DNA from 3 places in the Yersinia enterocolitica subsp. enterocolitica genome. Region 1 is predicted to be linked to each of the others. Evidence: predicted binding sites of a transcription regulator. Region 1 holds the regulator's gene; each other region holds the start of a gene.

Region 1 (7,658 bases):
GAAGTTAACAGCATATTGTTTGGGCCGGGGGTGATAGCGGCAACCCAGAGAAAACCTACCATTGAAAGAAATAAACTCAGTTCCATGAGACGGGTGCCTCTCACCCAAAATGATGCGCGATATACCCATGAAGCTAACAGTGTGCTATTGATCACACAAGAGCAACGACATGATTTCCATTCACAATATGCATGAAATATTTCGCCCGCTGGCCGGTGCCAGCAATCCACATCTGCAAACGCTGCTGCCACGGCTGGTCAGGCGGAGGGTGCAACTGCAACCTTTTTGGCAACGGCTGGAATTGCCCGATGGGGATTTTGTCGATCTGGCCTGGAGTGAAAACCCCGAGCTGGCACGGGATAAACCCAGAGTGGTGCTATTCCACGGGCTGGAAGGGAATTTTTACAGCCCCTATGCCCACGGTTTGCTGCGCGCCTGGCAAGACAAAGGGTGGCTGGGTGTGGTGATGCATTTTCGCGGATGCAGTGGCGAGCCAAATCGTAAGTCACGCATTTATCACTCCGGTGAAACAGAAGATGCGCGCTTTTTTCTGCGTTGGTTGCGGGAATGCTATGGTCAGGTGCCCACTGCAGCGGTTGGTGTCTCTTTGGGCGGCAATATGCTGGCGCTCTATTTGGCTGAGCAAGGGCAAGAGAGCTTATTAGAGGCAGCCGTGGTGGTTTCTGCACCACTGATGCTGGAGCCTTGCGCCAACCGCATGGAACAAGGTTTCTCGCGTGTCTATCAGCGCTATTTGTTAAATCAACTCAAATTGAATGCCACCCGCAAGCTATTGTATTACCCCGATAGCCTGCCTTTAGATCTGCCTCAACTGAAAGGCCTGCGGCGAATCAAAGAGTTTGATGATGTCATCACGGCGAGAATACATGGCTTCAATGATGCACTGGATTACTATCGCCGTTGCAGCGCTTTACCGCTATTGCCGCAAATTACAACGCCACTGCTTATCATTCATGCCAAAGATGACCCGTTTATGACCGCTGAAGTTATCCCGAATCTACACCAGTTACCGGACAATATTGATTATCAGCTCACTGAGCACGGCGGCCACGTCGGTTTTGTCAGTGGCTCGTTAAAACATCCACAAATGTGGTTGGAACAACGTATTCCAGCCTGGCTTTCCCCTTATTTGGAGCAACAATCATGATAATCCCCTGGCAGCAAGTCGACAGCGAAACGCTGGATAATCTGCTGGAGGCCTTTGTATTACGTGAAGGCACGGATTACGGCGAACATGAGCGCTCATTGGAGCAAAAAGTCGAAGACGTACGCCGTCAATTAGTCAGTGGTGAGGCGGTATTAGTTTGGTCAGAGCTACACGAAACCATCAATATCATGCCACGCGGCGCCTTTCGGGCCGGAGCAGAAGAGCTGCCATAACCCATGCGTTGTTACCCTATCCTCTAAGTAAAATCAGGGTGACAAGCTGGGCACTTTGCCCTAAAAATAACCATTAACAAGAAAAAACAGACCGTTTAAGCCCGCCCACTGAGGATCTAACCCCATGGAGTTACAGCTAATATGTCAATTAAACATCCGGTTATAGCCGTCACCGGCTCAAGTGGCGCAGGGACAACCACCACCAGTCTGGCGTTTCGCAAAATTTTTCAGCAATTGAATATCCGTGCAGCGCAAATTGAAGGTGACAGCTTCCATCGCTATACCCGTCCTGAAATGGATACCGTCATCCGTAAGGCACGGGATCAAGGCCGACATATTAGCTATTTTGGCCCAGAAGCCAATGACTTTGGTCAGTTAGAAGAGAGTGTGTCGCAATACGGCGAGCATGGAACTGGGCGCTCACGTAAGTATCTCCATACCTATGATGAAGCCGTGCCCTATAACCAGATCCCAGGCACATTCACCCCTTGGGAGGCGCTGCCGGAACCCACTGATGTGCTGTTTTATGAAGGGCTGCACGGCGGGGTCGTGACCGAACATCATGATGTCGCAAAACATGTCGACTTGCTGGTCGGCGTGGTACCGATAGTCAACCTGGAGTGGATTCAGAAATTAGTCCGCGATACCGGGGAGCGCGGCCATTCCCGTGAAGCGGTGATGGATTCCGTGGTGCGGTCCATGGATGACTACATTAACTACATTACGCCACAGTTCTCACGCACCCATATTAACTTCCAACGCGTTCCGACGGTTGATACCTCTAATCCATTTGCCGCCAAAGCCATTCCGTCACTGGATGAAAGTTTTGTCGTCATTCACTTCAGAGGTTTGGATCAAATCGATTTCCCTTACTTGCTCGCAATGTTGCAAGGGTCGTTTATTTCCAATATCAATACATTGGTGGTACCCGGCGGGAAGATGGGGCTGGCAATGGAGCTGATTATGGCGCCGTTGGTGCAGCAACTACTGGAAGGCAAAAAAATAGGCTAATCTCCTTCGTCCTTGGCGTTGCAGTAAAGCAATTGTTGGAAAGAAAAAATAATTTGATGCTATCCCAACCCAAAGTAGTTGGGGCTGCAGGTAGGCGGCAAGCGAACTCATCCCGATGAGCTTACATAAGTAAGTGATTCGGGTGAGCGAGCGCAGCTAACAACCCTGCAGCTTCAAGTACGAAGGGTTTGCTTAGGCGATGTCACGGATTTCAAAACTGTGGGTAATAGTCGCCGCTTTCCCCAACATTAAAGAAACCGAGCAATACTTCTCAGCCGAAAGCTCAACCGCACGCTCAACGATTTTATCCGTCAAACCTTTGCCGCTGACAATAAAATGCAGGTTAATTTGCGTAAACAGGCGCGGTGCTTCTTCCCGGCGCTGCGAGGTTAATGTCACTTCGCAATCGCGCACATCGTTACGCCCTTTCTGTAAGATAGAAACGACATCAATTGCACTACAGCCACCGGCCGACATTAACAACATTTCCATCGGACTGGGGGCTTTGTCTCCAGCATTCCCATCCATTAAAACTTGATGACCTGAAGCGGACTCACCTAAAAATGTTAGCCCTTCAACCCACTTTACACGTGCCTGCATAACTCTTGCTCCCGGTTAAATTTTCCGATTCAGACTACCCTTTCATTTACAAACTGGCAATGTAACCCGATGTTCATCATGCTGAAGCGATACAACACAAGACACTAGCCTCATCCTGTGCTACAAACAGAACCGAAAGTATTGTTTTTAGAATTAAATAGGGTAGCTTCTCAATACTCAGTGAAGGGTTTCTATCCGGTACCTATCTTGGCTATACCTTTCGGCAGTTGAGCAAATTAATATGCTAAGAGAAAGTGTATTTTATAAGCACGCCGTACAGGGAACTCTGAGCCCTGTTAAGTTAGGCAGCGATAACAACAGAGGATAACAGCGAATGGTTCTCGGCAAGCCACAAACAGACCCGACTCTCGAATGGTTCCTGTCTCATTGCCATATCCACAAATATCCATCGAAGAGTACGCTAATTCACCAAGGTGAAAAGGCCGAAACACTTTACTACATCGTGAAAGGCTCCGTTGCGGTGCTGATCAAAGATGAAGAAGGTAAAGAGATGATTCTCTCCTATCTCAACCAGGGAGATTTCATCGGCGAACTTGGATTATTTGAAGAAGGCCAAGAACGTAGTGCCTGGGTCAGAGCAAAAACTGCCTGTGAAGTGGCTGAAATTTCTTACAAAAAATTCCGCCAGTTAATTCAGGTCAATCCAGATATCTTGATGCGCCTGTCTTCACAAATGGCGAATCGCTTACAGATAACATCTGAGAAAGTGGGTAACCTTGCTTTCCTTGATGTGACTGGACGCATTGCACAAACGCTGCTTAATCTGGCAAAACAACCTGATGCCATGACCCACCCAGATGGGATGCAGATAAAGATTACCCGCCAGGAAATTGGTCAAATAGTTGGCTGCTCCCGCGAAACTGTGGGGCGGATACTAAAAATGCTGGAAGATCAAAATCTGATCTCCGCACACGGTAAAACGATTGTCGTTTACGGCACCCGTTAATTCCCTATAAACCGGTGCTGCTACTTCGGCACCGGTTTTCTTTTGTGTGATTAATAAATTTCTGGGGCCTACATGAAATGGCAACGGCTTATTTATCATCCTGAAGTTAATTATGCGCTCCGCCAAACACTGGTTCTCTGCTTACCGGCGGCATTGGGGTTTGCCGTGGGGGAATTGCGGCTGGGGTTGATGTTCTCCCTGATACCCGCCTGCTGTAATATTGCTTCGCTCGATACTCCCCATCAACATTTCTTCCGGCGGCTGATTGTCGGCGGGACACTCTTTACCTTCAGTAGTTTTCTGACTCAACAATTACTGCTGTGGGATATCCCATTACCGGTGGTGATGCTTGGTCTCGCATTAACGTTGGGGGTAAGTGGTGCTATCAGCCAGCTCAACGGCCGGTTGCTCCCGGCAGCGTTGATCGCCGCTATTTTTAGTCTCAGCATGGTAGGCCGTGCGCCTATTTGGCAAGCGCCATTGATGTGTGCCGTGGGGACTCTCTGGTACGGGGTATTTACCTGGCTATGGTTTCGGTTATGTAAAGACCAGCCCATCCGTGAGCCACTGAGCCAGCTTTATCATCTGTTGGCCGATTATTGCGATGCTGCCTACTCTTTGCTTGGTCAGCACCAGGATGCGGAAAAAGCGATGCCAGCCCTGCTGGATAGGCAGCAAGGTATTATGGATAAAATTAACCAACTTTATCAACAGTTTAATCTACTACCCAATGCCACCAAAAAAGAGCAAAAGCGGCTACTGATACTCTTTCAGATGGCGCTTGATTTGCAGGAACATATCACTGCGGCGATGAATCAGTCAGAAAAGGCGCAAGAGCTGATAGAGCAGAGTTCAATAGAAGCCATCCTTGAACGTAATGTGCAGATTATCTCAACACAAATGCGCACCATCGCCGATAATATTCTCTATCACCACCGCGCGAAGACCCATTTCAGTGCCGGTGATGCGCTGGTCGAGCTGGAAGAGGTTGCCCAGCAACATCCTGATAATCCGGTGGCACAATTCTGCTATTACCATATCAGCCACATTACCCAGATCCTGAGCGATCAGCGCCCGCAATATGACCGCGATTTGATGTCAAGCCAACTATCTCAACCATTCTGGCCAGCGCTTGTTGGCTATCTATCATTTAAATCCAGCGCATTACGTGATGCAGGCCGCATGGGCGTAACGCTGGCAGCGGGCAGTTATATTGGTAGCCTGATCCATCTGCCTAAACCTTATTGGATTTTACTCACCATCATGTTGGTGACGCAAAACGGCTATAACGCCACTAAAATTCGGATTCACCACCGAGCCTTGGGCACTCTGATTGGGCTGTTACTCGCCGCGGCCCTGCTGCATTTTCAAATGCCGGAAGGGACTACGCTGAGCATTATGTTGCTCATCACATTGATAGCCTATCTGGTTCAGCGCAAAAACTATGGCTGGTCAGTCATCTTTAGAACCATCACTACAGTGTATATCTTGCAATTATTGACCGGAGAGGGCGCCGACTTTTTAGTTCCACGATTGCTGGATACCTTAATCGGCTGTGCATTGGCCTTCGCCAGCGCACTATGGCTGTGGCCACAGTGGCAAAGCGGTTTGCTGCGAAAGAATGCGCATCAAGCATTGGAGAGTTATCAGAAGATCCTGCGCATCCTACTGAAACCTAATCCAGATATCGGGCAACTCTCCTATGAACGCATTCAGGTGAACAAAGCCAGCAATGCGGTCCTGAGCTCACTGAATCAGGCCATGCAAGAACCCGGATTTAACTCAAAATATTTGGCCGACATGCGCCTATGGGCTACTCATAGCGAGCTTATTGTTGGGCATATCAATGAGATGACCATCCTGACTCGCGCTTACCCATTGGAAGAATCACCGCTAGAATCAGATAAACGCCACATTCAGCTGACTGTTAAATTGGCGGAAGAATATTTACAGCTTTGTGAGATGGCGATTCAGCAATGCCAGCAACGATTGGAATCGGATAACAGTGAGGGGAATAACGATTTTGTGCAAATGCCAGACATCGATCCTGATACACAAATATCTGAATCGGAACGCAATTTACGGCGTATCTTGTCACATCTCAGTGTAATGCATACCGTTTCATCTCTGGCATGGCAACAACAGCCGCACCACGGTATTTGGCGTCGGCGCAAGTTGCACAGCAAAGCGTAAAAATAAAGAGGCCAAAAAGCCTCAGACTGCTGACAAACTCCAACGACTCGATCTTGCAAGGTGAGGACAGGTAGAAGAGTAAAGCGTCCGCGCCACGGATGGCGCGGGTCGAGCCATCAGGGACGATTTTACGGCGTCTTTACGATCTGCCTGTTTTCACCGATACGGGCACTTTGTCATTAACCTCAGGCCAAAAAGCCTCTTCATAATGCAAAGTTACCCTTGCACCAGGCTGGCAATAACATGTTCCAAACGCGCCATACCTTGCTGGATATCTTCTTGCTCAATCACCAGCGAAGGCGCTAAGCGCAATACATCTGGCCCGGCATTGAGGATCATCAAACCATTCGCTGCCGCGGCAGTCAGGAACTCCCGTGCACGACCATGATATTGCGGTGCTAATTCAGCGCCAATCAATAACCCCATGCCGCGAATATCACTGAACACATGATACTTGTTATTGATATCTTGCAGAGCTTGCACAAATAGGCCGTGGCGCTGTTCAATACCATTAAGTACCTCAGGGGTATTAATGACATCCAACGCGGCTTCTGCCACCGCACAGGCGAGAGGATTGCCGCCATAGGTGGTACCATGTGTCCCTACCGCCATCACCGATGCAATTTCTTCTGTGGTCAGCATCGCGCTGACAGGGAACCCGCCCCCCAGAGCTTTAGCTGTCGTGAGGATATCTGGCGTCACACCATAATGCATATAGGTAAACAGCTTACCGCTGCGCCCCATGCCGCTTTGCACTTCATCAAATACCAACAGCGCTTTATGTTGGTCACAAAGTGCACGTACCCCTTGCAGAAACTCAGGCGTGGCAGCAGTAATCCCACCTTCACCCTGAATAGGCTCCAGCACGACTGCACAAGTATGGTCATCCATGACAGCTTTTACCGCAGCCAAGTCATTAAACGGCACGTGGATAATATCCGCCGGTTTCGGGCCAAACCCATCGGAATACTTTGGCTGCCCGCCAACGGATACAGTAAACAGGGTGCGACCATGAAATGCATTATGGAACGCAATGATTTTAGTTTTATAAGGACTATGGCGTTCAATGGCGTAATGGCGAGCTAACTTAAACGCCGCCTCATTTGCCTCACCACCAGAGTTGGCGAAAAACACCCGATCGGCAAAGGTTGCTGCAATCAGTTTCTGGGCCAAACGCAGTGCTGGCTCATTGGTAAATACGTTACTGGTATGCCATAACATTTCACCTTGTTGATGCAATGCTGCCACCAGTGCCGGATGGCAATGACCCAAGGCAGTAACAGCAATTCCACCTGCAAAATCAATGTATTCAGTACCTTGTTGATCCCACACGCGGCTTCCTTTCCCTTTTACCGGGATAAACTGCGCGGGTGCATAAACAGGCAAAATAACCTGATCGAATGTACTGCGAGTTACTGCTAATTTATCTGCCATTACGCTATCCACCCTGGTAAACCATTGAGCTGCCAATTTCTGACATGTGAAA
Region 2 (7,658 bases), 190 kb from region 1:
AAACGGCGATTACAGCGCTGCCAACGAGAGGATTCCATCATCAGATAGCTACGCATCCCATTGAGTGCAGTGGTATTTTTGACTAAATCATTCCAGGCACGATCAATATCGGTTTTTTCCGCCGGGCGAATACACAGTTGTAGCAGCCGATATTGATCCACCAACACCTTATCCACCAGCCGATCGATATCCTGCTTGATTGATCGCGGCGAAAACAGCAGATCAGCCATCACTGCACAGACGATCCCCAGCACAATCTCACTACAGCGCTCAACAGCAAACTGAGGGGTCAATAGCGGGGTTTCACCGGTTGTCACAATGATGATAAGCGCGGTATAACCTGCTAAACCAAAGGCATAGGAGTTTTCGACGCGCACCAGTGAGGAGATCCAGGTACACACCCCTGCCCACAAACAGCACAGCATCAAGGTCAAGACCGGCGCTCTGATGGTCAGAACAATTATAATCAGGCCGCCAATACAACCGATGAATGTCCCGATGATACGCAACCAGCCACGATGACGGATTGCACCAGAAAACGGTTCGCCACCGGCGGCAAAAGCCGGGCCAGCGGCCACAATTGCCGCCGTCAATACCGACCAGCGCGGTGTTTCCAATTGCAGATGAAAGCCCAGAAACAGTGCCGCCACAATGGCGAAACTGAGCTTAAAAGCAAAGCGCAGGCGGATAAAAGTCGGGCTGGTCATGTTAGCCAAACTCGCGCAGACGATGCATTAATTTCACAATAGGTGATGCCTGATTAGGGTCGCGATCCGTTGAGCCAGTAATAACCACTGTCGCGGTAGTACCTGCCGGATACGAATGCTGCTGATCTTCGCTATCCAAACGGATCTTTACCGGCACACGCTGTGCCAGCCGCACCCATTCCAGGTTATTATCAATGGTCGCCAACCCTTTGCTATCCGCACTGCTGCTGCTATTGGTGACCCCCGCAGAGATACTATCAACAGTGCCATGCAGAATGCGGTTGCTGCCCAGCGGCGTGATTTCCGCCCGATGTCCCGGCTTAACCCCTTCCAGCTTGGTCTCTTCCAGATAGGCTAAAATATAGAACGTATCTTTTTTCACCAAGGCCACCGCCGTTGCACCACGGTTAATAAACTCTCCGGCGTGAACATTCAGGTTTGTCACCCACCCTTCGGCGGGAGCACGCACGGTGGTGCGCTCCAGATCAAGTTTGGCTAAATCGCGCACCGCGACAGCTTTCGCCAATTGATGACGCACGGTTTGTAATACGTTGTTGGACTGGTCTATCTCTTCTTGTGACATTGCCTGAATCCCCAGACGTTGGCGTCTGCCAGATTCCCGCTGTTTCTCGGCGGCCAGTGTTTGGTAATAGGCCACATCAGCTTCGGCTTCAGCCAACGCTTGTTGATAGCGCGGCTGGTCAATCACAAACAGGATCTGGCCTTTCTGCACCAGTTGGTTGTCTTTCACCGGCACATCGGTGATTAACCCGCTGACGTCGGGGGCAATAGCAACCACATCGGCGGTAAATTTTGCATCACGGGTCCACGGCGATTCAGTGTAAAAGGCCCAGACTTTGAAAATGGCGATAACAGCCAGTAAAACCACCAACAAGGTGATGCCGATGCGGATTATTTTTAATGAAAAAGTACTCACGGCGACCTCAGGAAAAAAGACGAGATATTAAATAAAAAAGACAACCATACAGCGCGGTATTAAACAGCGCCGGATGCCAGACAAACTCATAAATACCAGTGGGCTGCAACACACGGCGCAGAACGAAAAAAAGTGCCAGCGAGAGAATCAGTTCAAGAAATATCGGTGGAAAAGAGAGACCGAAAATAACCATCACCGGAAGCAAACTCATTCTTTAAATCCTTTCTATTATAGGGTGTCGGTGAATACGCCCGGGTGAATAATCTGATACTCAGTTGCAACACATCCAACCACAGCGATCACGGCCAAAAGCACCAGCCATAAGACTGACTTATAGGTTAAACTTGATTGTTCAGTATGACTGCAACCTGGACGAGGCGAGGTAACACTTCGGCTACGCGGCTTTCAAACTTCGGACTTTTCTCCCGACAGCAGTATATTAGCCTGCTTATTATCAAGTTATCTACAATGTGTGATCTAAATCACTTTTAAGCCAGAGTTAACAATCAACACAGAGTGAACCATGGAAAGATTAAAACGGATGTCAGTCTTTGCCAAAGTCGTCGAGTGCGGATCCTTTACCGGCGCGGCACGACAGTTGGCAATGAGTGTGTCTTCGATAAGCCAAACGGTGTCAAAACTAGAATCCGAGTTAAATGTGAAGCTGCTTAACCGCAGCACCCGGCGTATTGGTTTGACGGAAGCGGGCCGGATTTATTATCAGGGCTGTCGGCGCATGTTGCAGGAAGTGCAGGAAGTGCATGAGCAATTGTATGCGTTTAACAATACCCCGACCGGCACACTACGAATCGGTTGTTCTTCAACTATGGCACAAAACGTGCTGGCGACCATGACGGCTGAGATGTTGAAAGAATATCCCGGGCTTTCCGTCAATCTGGTGACCGGCATACCGGCACCGGACTTGATTGCCGACGGTTTAGATGTGGTGATTCGTGTAGGCGCGTTACAAGATTCAGGGCTATTCTCGCGCCGCCTTGGTTCTATGCCGATGGTAGTCTGCGCGGCCAAAAGTTATTTAGCGCAACATGGCACACCGGAAAAACCCAGTGATATGACGAACTTCTCCTGGCTGGAATACAGTGTACGGCCAGATAGCAATTTTGAATTAATCGCACCTGAGGGTATTACAACTCAGATATCACCGCAGGGACGTTTTGTGACTAACGACTCGCAAACCATGATTCGTTGGCTTAAAGCGGGGGCCGGTATCGCCTATGCACCATTAATGTGGGTTATTGAAGAAATAAAGCGTGGTGAAGTGGAAGTGCTATTCAAAAAATACCATTCTGACCCACGACCGGTATATGCACTATATACCGAGAAAGATAAAATGCCGCTCAAAGTCCAGGTCTGTATAGATTATTTAACTGAATACTTTAAACGAGTCGCAGAGGTATATCAGGGTTATAGATAAATACATCCGTTATTGGGCACTCAATTTGGTACTGAACTGAGCACCCAAAATACGGTGTTATCTAACAAACCTTACGCCGTACCACCCACCGTCAGATTATCCAGCTTCAAAGTAGGTTGACCGACACCAACTGGCAGGCTTTGACCTTCTTTGCCGCAGACACCGACGCCTTTATCCAGCGCCAGATCGTTACCAACCATCGAAATCTGCTGCATGGCTTCAATGCCGGAGCCAATCAAAGTGGCCCCTTTCACCGCGCGGGTGATTTTGCCTTTTTCGATTAAATAGGCTTCTGAGGTTGAGAATACAAACTTGCCGGAGGTGATATCCACCTGACCGCCACCAAAGTTAGGGGCATACAGGCCATATTCCACACTGGCAATAATATCTTCCGGTGTTGATTTACCCGCTAACATATAAGTGTTAGTCATACGCGGCATCGGCAGATGAGCATAGGATTCACGGCGGCCGTTACCGGTCGGCGCAACCCCCATCAGGCGCGCATTCAGCTTATCCTGCATATAGCCTTTCAGAATACCGTTTTCAATCAGCACGTTATATTGACCCGGCACCCCTTCATCGTCGATAGCTAATGAGCCGCGACGGCCTTGCATGGTGCCATCATCCACCACGGTACACAGCTCTGAGGCCACCAGCTTACCCATTTGCCCGCTGAATACTGAGCTGCCACGACGGTTGAAATCACCTTCCAAGCCATGACCGACCGCTTCGTGCAACAACACACCTGGCCAGCCTGCGCCCAGCACCACCGGCATGGCACCAGCAGGTGCGGCGATAGCGGACAGATTCACCAGCGCCATGCGCACCGCTTCATTAGCAAAGTTATCGGCACGCACTTCACCATCAACCGTTTCCAGGAAGTAGTCATAGCCGAAACGACCACCACCACCGCTGGCACCGCGTTCACGTTTGCCGTTTTCTTCCACTAATACGCTGACTGACAGGCGCACCAGTGGGCGCACATCTGCCGCCAGTGTACCGTCGGTGGCCGCGACCAGGATTTGCTCATATACGCCAGTCAGGCTGGCGCTCACTTCCTGCACCCGTTTATCAGCAGCACGCGCGACCTTATCTACGCGATGCAGTAAAGCGATTTTGTCTTCGCGCGACAGACTTTGCAGCGGATCGAGCAGCGGATAGAGCGCCTGATGGCGAATCTCGCCCAAGGTATGCACTTTACCGTTGCCAGTATCGCGCACAATACTGCGCGCGGCATGAGCGCTTTGCTGTAAAGCATTCAGGGTGATTTGGTCTGCATAAGCAAAACCGGTCTTTTCACCGCTGACCGCGCGCACGCCGACACCCTGATCAATATTGTAAGAGCCATCTTTGATGATGCTGTCTTCCAACACCCAGGCCTCGTGATAGCTGGACTGGAAATACAGGTCAGCATAATCGAGGCGGCGTTCAGCCAACTGCCCCAATACTGAGAACAAGTCCTGATGGTTCAGCTTGTTAGCAGCGAGTAACTGCTCACTGACAAACGAGAGGCTCATAGTTTTCACTCTTATTTAGATGATTGTTTTGAATCAGATAATCGCGGTACCAGCGATGACGCAAAGCGATTGTGCTGTAATACCGGCATCTGGTTACGAATAGTTTTCAAACCTGTGGTTTCGATTTTGACTTTTAAGGCTGAAACCGCATCTGGATTCTGCCCAATGATTTTACCCCAGGCATCGACAGCCATGGTGTGGCCCCAGGTACGGCGAGTCGCGCCATGACGCCCCACCTGTGCCGCTGCCAGTATTACGCACTGGTTTTCAATTGCCCGGGCGCGCAATAAAATCTCCCAATGAGCTTCACCGGTCACTTTAGTAAAGGCCGCCGGGACTGAAATAATCTCGGCTCCCTGCGCCCGTAAAGCCTGGAACAGGCCAGGGAAACGTAAATCATAACAAACCGTCATGCCAAGGCGACCTACCGGTGTATCAACCACAGTAAGGTGTTCACCCGGCTGATAGGTATCAGACTCACGATAACGACCGTGGACATCTTGGATATCTACATCAAACATATGGATTTTGTCATAGCGCGCTTTCAGCTCGCCTTGGTCGTCAAACAGCAAGCTACTGGTGGTGATACGCTCCGGTGACTCACGACTTATCATCGGCATAGATCCCACTTGAATCCAGACACCATACTTACGCGCCATCTCACGCACAGCATCTTGCAATGGCCCGTTATTGTGTTGTTCGGCATGATGACGATATGAGGCTGCATTGGCAAATAGCAATGCATTTTCCGGCGTCATAACCAGTTGAATGCCTGAGTTTAACTGTTTGATCTGCTGCTCAATTTGAGCCAGATTGTCACGGATATTTTCACCGCTGCATAACTGTAATAATGCAACATTGGCATTTTTCATGGCGCCTTACTCTCCTTTAGTTGGCGTAACACTTCATGGATAGTCGGTTGATCCAAGCTACCGGTAATCTGATAGCGAATCAGCGAAATCTTGCTCCATAACGGCCCTAAAATCTTCGAGGCCGCGAATACTGCCGCCCCAACCACCGGGTTAATCGCAAAAGCAGTTGCAACACCAACAGTGGCGGAAATCTCTGGGGTAATGACCGCTTCCATAGCTATTTGACGTTTCGCCAAATCCACATTCCCGCTCATGGCGATATCCGCCGCCAACCCATCAACCACTAAGTCATTGGTATGCATCACGCCATTTTTGATATTGGCGCTACCGCGAATAGAATCAAACGCAAAGTCACGACTAAACGTATCACTAAAATCAAGCTGGAGCTTACGTAATAGTGCGTCAAAGCTCACCAGCCGCAATAACTGACCCGCGCGACCGCCACCAAGATCGGTCAGTTGACCTCTGCCCAATCTATTCTTTAACGTGCCATTCAGGGTATTAATCTGCGGTTGCCACGGAACCCCGCGCCAATTGACGTCAGCATTGATATCAAACGAGGCCCCCTTTATCGGCGTCGTCAGACCAAAGAACGAAATAGTTTCATCAATTTTTGGCCCACTCAGCGCCACATTGAGCGATGTTTTGTCACCTGAACTGTCTTGCTGCCACTGCCCGCTAATTTTCGCTCGCCCGTTACCCGCTTCGATTAGCCCATTGGTCAGCGCCAGAATATTGCCTTTCGGGGTCAAATCCGCATTAACTCGCCCGACACTCTGCCCGAGAATCCAACAATCCTTACAGCGCAGTTGCAGGGCGGGCCAGTCATGGAAGCGGATATTACTGAGGCTTTGTGGCTCCTGCAATGCCACTTGCGCCAGTGGGTCTTTCTTTTCACTCCCCGCCCATTGCGGGTTGTAATAAAGATAATTAATATCGGCATGCCACGGCCCACTTGCCGCCATCAGTAGACGGCCATCCACTTCCTGGCCTTGTGCCGTGATTTTCGTCCCGGAGGGTAACGGATCGACCTGCAAGGTCAAATTGTGCCAAGCCTGGCCGCCCACCAAGAGCTGAGGTGTCTGCAATATCAGTCGCTTAGGAAGAATGACAGTGGACTGACCGCCCTTGATTGCGGGTTGATCTGATGCAGTAAAGGGTGCACTGACCGCCGCAAATTCTGCCCCCAACAGGGCCAGCCAGCGCTCACCATCGAGGTTAGGCAACTTGAGCACCAAACCTTTATCATCTGGCAATGGCGGCGCTTTTTTACTGTCTATTTTCAAAATAGCGGCGCTCTGCCAAATAGCGCGCGCCAACTCCACTTGCTGTTTTTGCATCAACCATTGGCTATTAAAAGCGTTATGACTGCCGGCACTGCCCGACAAGGTAAAACTCTCGAGACCACCGACTGCTTGTACCTGTAGTGGTAACGGCTGACCACTTGATTTATCTAGCGGTGACGGTAAGTGACTACTCACTTTATTAAGATCGGCAGTCACATCAATTTTGTAGTCCGGCTGACCATTTTTAGGCAATTGCACCACGACTTTACCTTGCCAGTTGGCGCTGCCACTCAGTAACTTCGCCACATCGCTCGGCACGCCCGGCAACTTGGCGGGTAGCCAATCGCCATGCAGCCCAACATTTACCAAGAAGTTCTTCGGCTGCTCTTCGGTCGTAAAATCAACGGTTAACGGCTGCCCAAACCAGTTGGCTGATAAAGTATCACTTTCAAGATTCCCGTCATTGAAACGGAATTTGCCGCTGATATTCTCCAGTTGGCTTTGCAACGGCTTTATCAACAGGCTGTTATTTTTCAATGTAACTTCACCGCTGGCATGAGTAATGCGGTTTTCTTCCAATGGGATATCCAGATGTAAGCGCCCACTAACATTACCTCCCACCTGTAACTCTTCCAGTGTTTCCGCTACCGAATCATTGAGTGGAGTTTTGGTAAAGTAGTCATGGACGTCACGCCCTTCACCTGCAACTTCAGCATCAACATAGAGTTTTTCTTTCAGATAGTCCGGAATGATAGCGCTGATATTGCTACCGGTAACTTTACCCAGCATGGCATGAGGCGCATTCATCCACAGGCCTTCATTGAGAAAATCGAGGTCGATAGCTAAATTATCTAACGCGGGCCAATCTGGCTGGAACTGGAAGGTAGCGTTACGCAGCGGAACA
Region 3 (7,658 bases), 250 kb from region 1:
GACAGAGTCATCGTCCAGCGCGTTGGTCAGGCTAGTAATGACATGAATGTGCTCATTGTTACGGGCAGCAATACCAATCACCAAGCGAGCCACTTCGTCTTCTTCATCGCCAAAGCGCACACCTTCAGGGTATTGGCAGAACACCACCCCGGTCTTCAGTACACGATCTTTAGCTTCAATGGTGCCATGTGGCACGGCGATAGATTCGCCCAGATAAGTGGAAGTCAGTTTCTCACGTTCCAGCATCGCTTCAACATATTCAGGCTCAACATAGCCGCCTTTCACCAACTGCTCACCGGCAAAGCGGATAGCCTGTTCTTTGGTTGTCGCATGTTGGTTCAGGAAAACGTTCTCCGCACCCAGTTTGAATAGATTGGCCTCTGATGGCTCAAAGCTATCATCCAGTTTCTCAATCACTTTCTGGACAGTTTCTGCACTGCTGCTGGCTTCAACCAGACGAGCCGTCAGGTTGGTATACAACTGACTGTCGAGGAAGTTGGTCAACGAAATATGCTGTGCCTGCGGCGCATGACGCATGGCGCGCTCGGTCAAATCACGGTGAGTGATCACCAAATCTACATCTTCCGGCAAGTTGTTAATGGCGCAGTTGGTCACAGAGATGTGCTTCAAACCGGCATCCAATACTTTCTTACGCAATACACCGGCACCCATCGCACTGGAACCCATACCGGCATCACAAGCGACGATAATTTTACGCACTGTGCTCAAGTCGCCCGCAGCAGCGGCTGCATTGGCTGCTTGTGCGCCTTTAGATTGCGCTTTCATGTCTTGCATACGACGAGTGGCATCTTCCAGGCTGTCTTCTTCGTCGTCTTTGACTTTAGAGGTTTTCAGCAGGATGGCGGAGACCACGAAGGACACGGCAAATGCAGCAGCAACCGCGGCAATGTTGGCAAAGTAAGCACCTTTAGGTGTCATTGCCAATACCGCCAGGATAGAACCAGGAGAAGCCGGTGATACCAGACCGCCGTTCAACACAGTCAGAGTGAACACACCTGTCATGCCGCCCAGAATTACCGCCAGCAATAAGCGTGGGTTCATCAGAACGTATGGGAAATAGATTTCGTGGATACCACCGAAGAAGTGGATGATAGCCGCGCCGCCAGCAGATTGCTTGGCGTTACCTCTGCCGAAGAACATGTACGCCATCAACACCCCCATACCTGGGCCTGGGTTAGCTTCGATCAGGAAGAAGATAGACTTACCGGTTTCAGTCGCCTGTTGGATACCCAAAGGAGAGAAGATACCGTGGTTAATCGCATTATTCAGGAACAGGATTTTGGCCGGTTCGACGAAGATAGACGTTAGTGGCAGCAGGTTAAGCTGCACCATGATATGCACGCCTTTCGCCAACACTTGGGATAACACTTCTACCAATGGGCCAATTGCCATGAAGGCCAAGATAGCCAACAGCATACCGATGATACCGGCTGAGAAGTTGTTAACCAGCATCTCAAAGCCGCTTTTGATTTTACCTTCAACCCAGCGGTCAAAGTGTTTGATTGCCCAGCCACCCAGTGGGCCGACAATCATTGCACCGAGGAACATTGGCATATCCGCACCAACGATAACCCCCATAGTAGTGATGGCGCCAACCACGCCGCCGCGATCTCCACCCACCAAACGGCCACCGGTAAAACCGATCAGCAATGGCAGCAGGTAGGTGATCATCGGGCCAACCAGTTTGGCTAGTGTCTCATTCGGCAGCCAACCCGTTGGAATAAACAGTGCGGTGATAATACCCCAGGCGATAAATGCGCCGATGTTGGGCATAACCATATTACTGAGGAATCGGCCAAAATTTTGAATTCTGACCTTTGCGTCTGGTGAAAACATAAAACACCCCTATTGGTACGCGCTAACAATAAGAGCGCGATATAATTGTTTTGTTGAGGCAGTTCTGCAAAACCCGCCGGTGTTATCGAATACAAACACGCTGTATGCAAAACAAACTCTAGCATGCTCTTTTACTCACGCGTAGCTCACCTATTTTATGTGACACAAATCACACAAAAGCACCCACTACAGGGGGCAATTTAGTGATTAAGATCACACTATTTGGGTGTAATAAAGCCACGGGGGATAATTTTTAAGCTAAAAATGACCATTATAGTGATTTAAATCACATTTTTATAATGGTCATTTGTTTTGAAAATGTGATGTTAATCACAAGTTATTTTTGTTCGCGGAAGCAGGATGAGACATTCATCCACCCAATACATCGATATTGAACCACCGCCAGATAAATGTGTAATAAAACAACAGGAGGAGGGAGGCACACGATTGGAGCGGGTTTCGGTTGATATTCGATTTGTTTTCATTGCTGGCTTTGCCGCCTCAACCGAGCAGGAGGGCAAGCCGGCCCTCCTGCACCTGCGGCTTGCGCGAAATATTGCCCTACGGGTAAACCGTCTACGTCTTTCGGGCTGACGAGCCAGCGCGATTCGCTCCTGCTCAAGCGCGCTTTTCGCGGCCGTCCATGGCCGCTCACTCGGCCCTCCATCCTTGTCGGCAATATTTCTGATTGCGCTCAAGGTCAAAAGAGAAAATCAAAACCATAGTCTTTAGGTTTTGAAGTTTAAAAGCACATTTGAGCCGCCGAGTGAAGAATGTAGCAAGGGGAATCCGGCATGGACGCCGGATTTAGGCGTCACGCGGAAGGACCCGCGTAAAGCCGTCCCGCCAGCGTAATGATGAATCGAGGGCACCCACGCAGTGGGCAGGTGATTCGTGCGCAAGCGCGGGGTTCCAAGGGGGTCACGCGCTTGTGACCCCTTTGGCGGTTGAGGCTACGGAGACAAGTTAATCACTGAACTCATGTCAACCGAACCGATCACCAAATCAGCCAAAACCATCACTGCATGACACTCATTACACTCTTCTGTGCTGCCATCATCGCCGGATACTTGGCGACCAGATTAGCCATCATCGCGTTATATTGTGCCGCTTGTTGTGCAGTTTGGAATTGAACCCCACCATTATTGAAAGTGACTTGAGTCCCCTGCTGTTGCAAGAAATCCCCAACCTGGGCCAGATCCTGCACAAAGGCAGAAACCACTGGAACCGCCGGAATCAACACATTGGTCGGCTGAGTGACCACATTATCAAAGACTTTATTAAACACCACTTTCAAGTCGTCTGGCTGCTTCAATGCTGCCACAGCACTATCCGCCTGTGTTTTGGCTGTGCGAATTTGCTGCACTAACAGATTTAAAGCACCCGCTGACTGCTGCAATGCATCACGTTTATTGAGGTAATCCTGAGCGACACGAATCTCATTGATTTGTGCGATAGCGGGCGTCAGGCTGGCATCCACAGACTTACTGAGTTGCTGGGAAAAAGTGACTAAAATCGCATAATCGCTGACATAAGGGCCAAACTTCTGCTTTTGATCTTCACTCAGCGTTGGCAGTTTCATCCCACTGCGCATCACCGTGTTTTGCAAATAATCAATAAAAGCCTTACGTTGTTCTGGTTCTTTATCCCCACAGGCAGTTAATTGGAACACTACCAATAACGCCAGCAATGGCGCTAACCAACGTGAATATCGGGCCGTATTCAGTGCAAAAGTCATGTGAAACTACTCCTATGATAAGTACTTATTTTCACAACATCCTATTCTTATCACCCAACTCCAGTATTAAGAATAGCTAAGGGGAGCGATATACCCTTCTTACTTGAGGTTGCAGGGGTGTTCGCCGCTCTCACTTACCCGAATCACTTACTTGAGTAAGCTCATCGGGATTCGCTCGTTTGCAGCCTACCTGCAACACCAAATTCTTTGGGTAACTACGCTCCCCTATTGCCAAGCAAGAACAGGATTACTGCAACAGAGAAATATCAGCAACCTGCAAGAACAACTCACGCAGTTTACTCAACAATGTCAGTCGGTTAACCCGCACGGCATCATCTTCATCCATCACCATTACGCTTTCAAAGAACTCATCAACCGTTTCCCGCAGCGCCGCCAGTTCAACCAGTGCTTCCTGGTATTGACCTGCCGCAAACACCGGTTCGAGCTTATCGCGCAACACCACCAGATGTGTTGCCAGCTTCAACTCTGCCGGTTCTTTTAACACAGAAGCACGAACGTGGTCATTCAGCTTATCAGTGGATTTCGCCAAAATATTCGACACACGTTTGTTCGCTGCAGCCAGTGCCGCAGCCGCGTCCAATGTGCGGAAATAAGTTACCGCTTTTACCCGAGCATCAAAATCAGCTGGACGGGTTGGGCGGCGGGCCAATACCGCCTGAATGGTATCAACGCTATGACCTTCATCCTGATACCAGGCACGGAAGCGGCCCAGCATAAACTCAATCACTTCATCGACCACTTTGGTGTTGGTCAGCTTGCTACCATACAGGCGCACGGCCTCTTCGGTCAGCGTTTGCAGATCCAGCGGCAAATTCTTCTCAACGATAATACGCAATACACCTAGTGCAGCGCGGCGCAGAGCAAATGGGTCTTTATCGCCTTTCGGATGTTGACCGATACCGAAAATACCCGCCAAGGTGTCCATTTTATCGGCAATAGCCAATGCGCAAGCCACCGGATTTGACGGCAAATCATCACCGGCAAAACGTGGCTGATATTGCTCATTCAGCGCGACCGCAACATCTTCAGCTTCACCGTCGTGACGAGCATAGTGCATCCCCATCACACCTTGGGTATCAGTGAATTCGAATACCATATTGGTCATCAGATCGCACTTGGACAGCAAACCGGCACGAGTGGCATGATTAACATCGGCACCAATCTGGGCGGCAACCCACCCGGCCAGCGCCTGAATACGATCAGTCTTATCGCGCAGGGTGCCCAATTGCTGTTGGAACAGCACGGTTTCCAGGCGTGGCAAATTGTCTTCCAGGCGTTTTTTACGGTCAGTTTTAAAGAAGAACTCCGCATCCGCCAGACGTGGGCGCACCACTTTCTCGTTACCCGAGATAATCTGTTGAGGATCTTTCGATTCGATGTTGGCAACAAAAATGAAGTTGGGCAGCAAGTTACCCGCAGTGTCGTAAACTGGGAAATACTTCTGGTCACCCTTCATGGTGTACACCAGTGCTTCCGCTGGAACTGCCAGGAATTTCTCTTCAAATTTGGCGGTCAACACCACCGGCCATTCAACCAGCGACGCCACTTCTTCCAGCAAACTTTCACTCAGATCAGCAACACCGCCAATCTTCTGTGCGGCTAATTCTGCATCACGCTTAATGATAGCTTTGCGTAATTCATAATCAGCGATAACTTTACCGCGTTCCTGCAAGACTTGCGGGTATTGATCGGCATTATCGAGCGTAAACTCAGGTTCCCCCATAAAGCGGTGACCGCGAATAATACGATCTGAATCGATACCTAATACCGTGCCAGGAATGACTTCGGAACCTAACAGCATAGTCACGGTATGAACCGGGCGAACGAATTGGGTGTCTTTATCACCCCATCGCATCAGCTTAGGAATAGGCAGTTTGCTCAGTGCGGTATTGACCATCCCCGCCAGCAACAACTGCGCTGATTGACCTTTGACATGCGCGCGATACAGCAGCCATTCGCCTTTATCGGTAACCAAACGCTCTGCCTGATCAACAGTAATACCACAGCCGCGCGCCCAACCCTCAGCCGCTTTGCTTGGTTTACCTTCAGCATCAAATGCTTGCGCGATTGCCGGGCCACGTTTTTCGACTTCACGATCAGCCTGAGTCGCACTTAAATTAGTGACTTTTAACGCCAAACGGCGCGGTGCGGCATACCAAATAACCTCACCGTAAAGCAAGTTGGCGTTATTGAGCTCAGCCGTAAAATTGGCAGCAAAAGATTCGGCCAGAGAACGAAGAGCCTTCGGCGGCAACTCTTCCGTGCCGATTTCCACCAGGAAAGTCTGTTGAGTCATGACAGCCTCTTAGTTCTGATTCTTTTTGCACATAGGGAAGCCCAATGCCTCGCGGGAAGCATAATAAGCCTCGGCGACAGCTTTGGTCAGCGTACGAATGCGCAGAATATAACGCTGACGCTCAGTCACCGAGATGGCTTTACGGGCGTCTAGCAGGTTAAAGGTGTGGCCCGCTTTCAGAATACGTTCGTAAGCCGGCAGCGGCAGTGGGACTTCCAACGCCAGCAGTGACTGGGCCTCTTTCTCATATTGCTCGAAGCAGGAGAACAGGAAGTCCACATCGGCGTATTCAAAGTTATAGGTGGATTGCTCCACTTCATTTTGATGATAAATATCGCCGTAGGTGGTTGTACCCAGTGGGCCGTCACACCAAATCAGGTCATAAACGCTATCTACGCCCTGGATGTACATTGCCAAACGTTCCAGACCATAAGTTATTTCGCCGGTGACCGGTTTACATTCCAAACCGCCCACTTGCTGGAAGTAAGTGAACTGCGTCACTTCCATGCCGTTTAGCCACACTTCCCAGCCCAGACCCCAGGCACCCAGCGTTGGGTTCTCCCAGTTATCTTCGACAAAGCGAATGTCGTGAATCAGCGGGTCCAGACCCAGCTCTTTCAATGAACCTAAATAGAGTTCCTGAATGTTGTCTGGTGAAGGTTTGATAATGACCTGGAACTGATAATAGTGTTGCAGGCGATTGGGGTTCTCACCGTAGCGACCATCGGTCGGGCGGCGTGAAGGTTGTACATAAGCGGCAGCGATTGGCTCTGGGCCAAGTGCACGCAGGCAGGTCATTGGGTGGGAGGTACCCGCGCCGACTTCCATGTCCAGTGGTTGAACAATGGTGCAGCCTTGGCGCGCCCAATAGTCCTGTAACGTCAGGATCAGGCCCTGAAAGGTCTTGGTATCAAACTTTTGCATGTTGGATTCGCACGCGATACAAGTGGATTAAAATGGAATGGGTCAGTATACCCGTTGACCGTAAGATATACAGCCAGAATCCGGTAAGATGCAACAATCAAAGCAGATTTGTCGATAAAATGAGCCTTTAATTGGATTCCAACGAATAATTTTGCACAATTCCCCCCAAGGTAAAGAATCTGTCGATAGGTTGCTAATCAGTCAATGAACAGCGATCATTCCCCACTAAAATCGGCAATACAAAGGAAGACGAATAATGAGCCTACAACGCTGCGGTTGGGTAACAACGGATCCGCTCTATCTGGCTTATCACGATACTGAATGGGGAATTCCACGTACCGACAGCCAGGCATTATTCGAAATGCTGTGCCTCGAAGGTCAACAAGCTGGGCTTTCATGGATAACCGTGCTGAAAAAACGCGAACACTATCGCAAATGCTTTCATAACTTTGATCCGGTGCGTGTGGCGAAAATGGGGCCAGAAGAGGTTGAAAAGCTGGTGCTGGATAGCGGCATCATCCGCCATCGCGGAAAGATTCAGGCGATTATCACCAATGCGCAGGCCTATCTGGCAATGGAAGCCAACGGCGAAGACTTTTCGCATTTTATCTGGGGTTTCGTCGATGGCGAGCCAAAAGTTAACCATTGGTGGTGTTTGGCGGAATGCCCAGCAACAACCCCCATCTCAGATGCGATGTCTAAGGCACTCAAAAAAAGAGGTTTTAAGTTTATCGGTTCCACTATTTGCTATGCATTTATGCAAGCCAGTGGCCTGGTGAACGATCATCTGGCGAGCTGTTTCTGCCATCCGGATAATGCAGC

What was found. Region 1 encodes CRP, which controls carbon source genes, mostly activating them, when cyclic AMP is high. Its sites were predicted from a motif close to ATGTGANNNNNNTCACAT; they were not measured.
Positions count from the first base shown of each region.
Region 2: aaeR (HTH-type transcriptional activator AaeR) is a predicted target of CRP. The motif match lies at 2,115-2,132, and genes of this name have one in related genera.
Region 3: FGL26_RS15485 (PTS mannitol transporter subunit IICBA) is a predicted target of CRP. The motif match lies at 2,015-2,032, and genes of this name have one in related genera.

Region 1 covers NZ_LR590469.1:3,003,561-3,011,218, forward strand. The annotation lists gene FGL26_RS14465 (LysE family translocator) at 1-86, opposite strand, end outside; gene FGL26_RS14470 (hydrolase) at 188-1,168, shown strand; gene FGL26_RS14475 (YheU family protein) at 1,165-1,401, shown strand; gene FGL26_RS14480 (phosphoribulokinase) at 1,543-2,412, shown strand; gene FGL26_RS14485 (OsmC family protein) at 2,605-3,012, opposite strand; gene crp (cAMP-activated global transcriptional regulator CRP) at 3,347-3,979, shown strand; gene FGL26_RS14495 (YccS/YhfK family putative transporter) at 4,052-6,172, shown strand; gene argD (bifunctional acetylornithine/succinyldiaminopimelate transaminase) at 6,389-7,606, opposite strand.
Region 2 covers NZ_LR590469.1:2,810,733-2,818,390, forward strand. The annotation lists gene aaeB (p-hydroxybenzoic acid efflux pump subunit AaeB) at 1-707, opposite strand, end outside; gene aaeA (p-hydroxybenzoic acid efflux pump subunit AaeA) at 709-1,644, opposite strand; gene aaeX (p-hydroxybenzoic acid efflux pump operon protein AaeX) at 1,652-1,855, opposite strand; gene aaeR (HTH-type transcriptional activator AaeR) at 2,168-3,079, shown strand; gene tldD (metalloprotease TldD) at 3,151-4,596, opposite strand; gene nit1 (deaminated glutathione amidase) at 4,608-5,468, opposite strand; gene yhdP (AsmA2 domain-containing protein YhdP) at 5,465-7,658, opposite strand, start outside.
Region 3 covers NZ_LR590469.1:3,251,402-3,259,059, forward strand. The annotation lists gene FGL26_RS15485 (PTS mannitol transporter subunit IICBA) at 1-1,857, opposite strand, end outside; gene FGL26_RS15495 (DUF3053 domain-containing protein) at 2,876-3,595, opposite strand; gene glyS (glycine--tRNA ligase subunit beta) at 3,843-5,912, opposite strand; gene glyQ (glycine--tRNA ligase subunit alpha) at 5,922-6,836, opposite strand; gene FGL26_RS15510 (DNA-3-methyladenine glycosylase I) at 7,093-7,658, shown strand, end outside.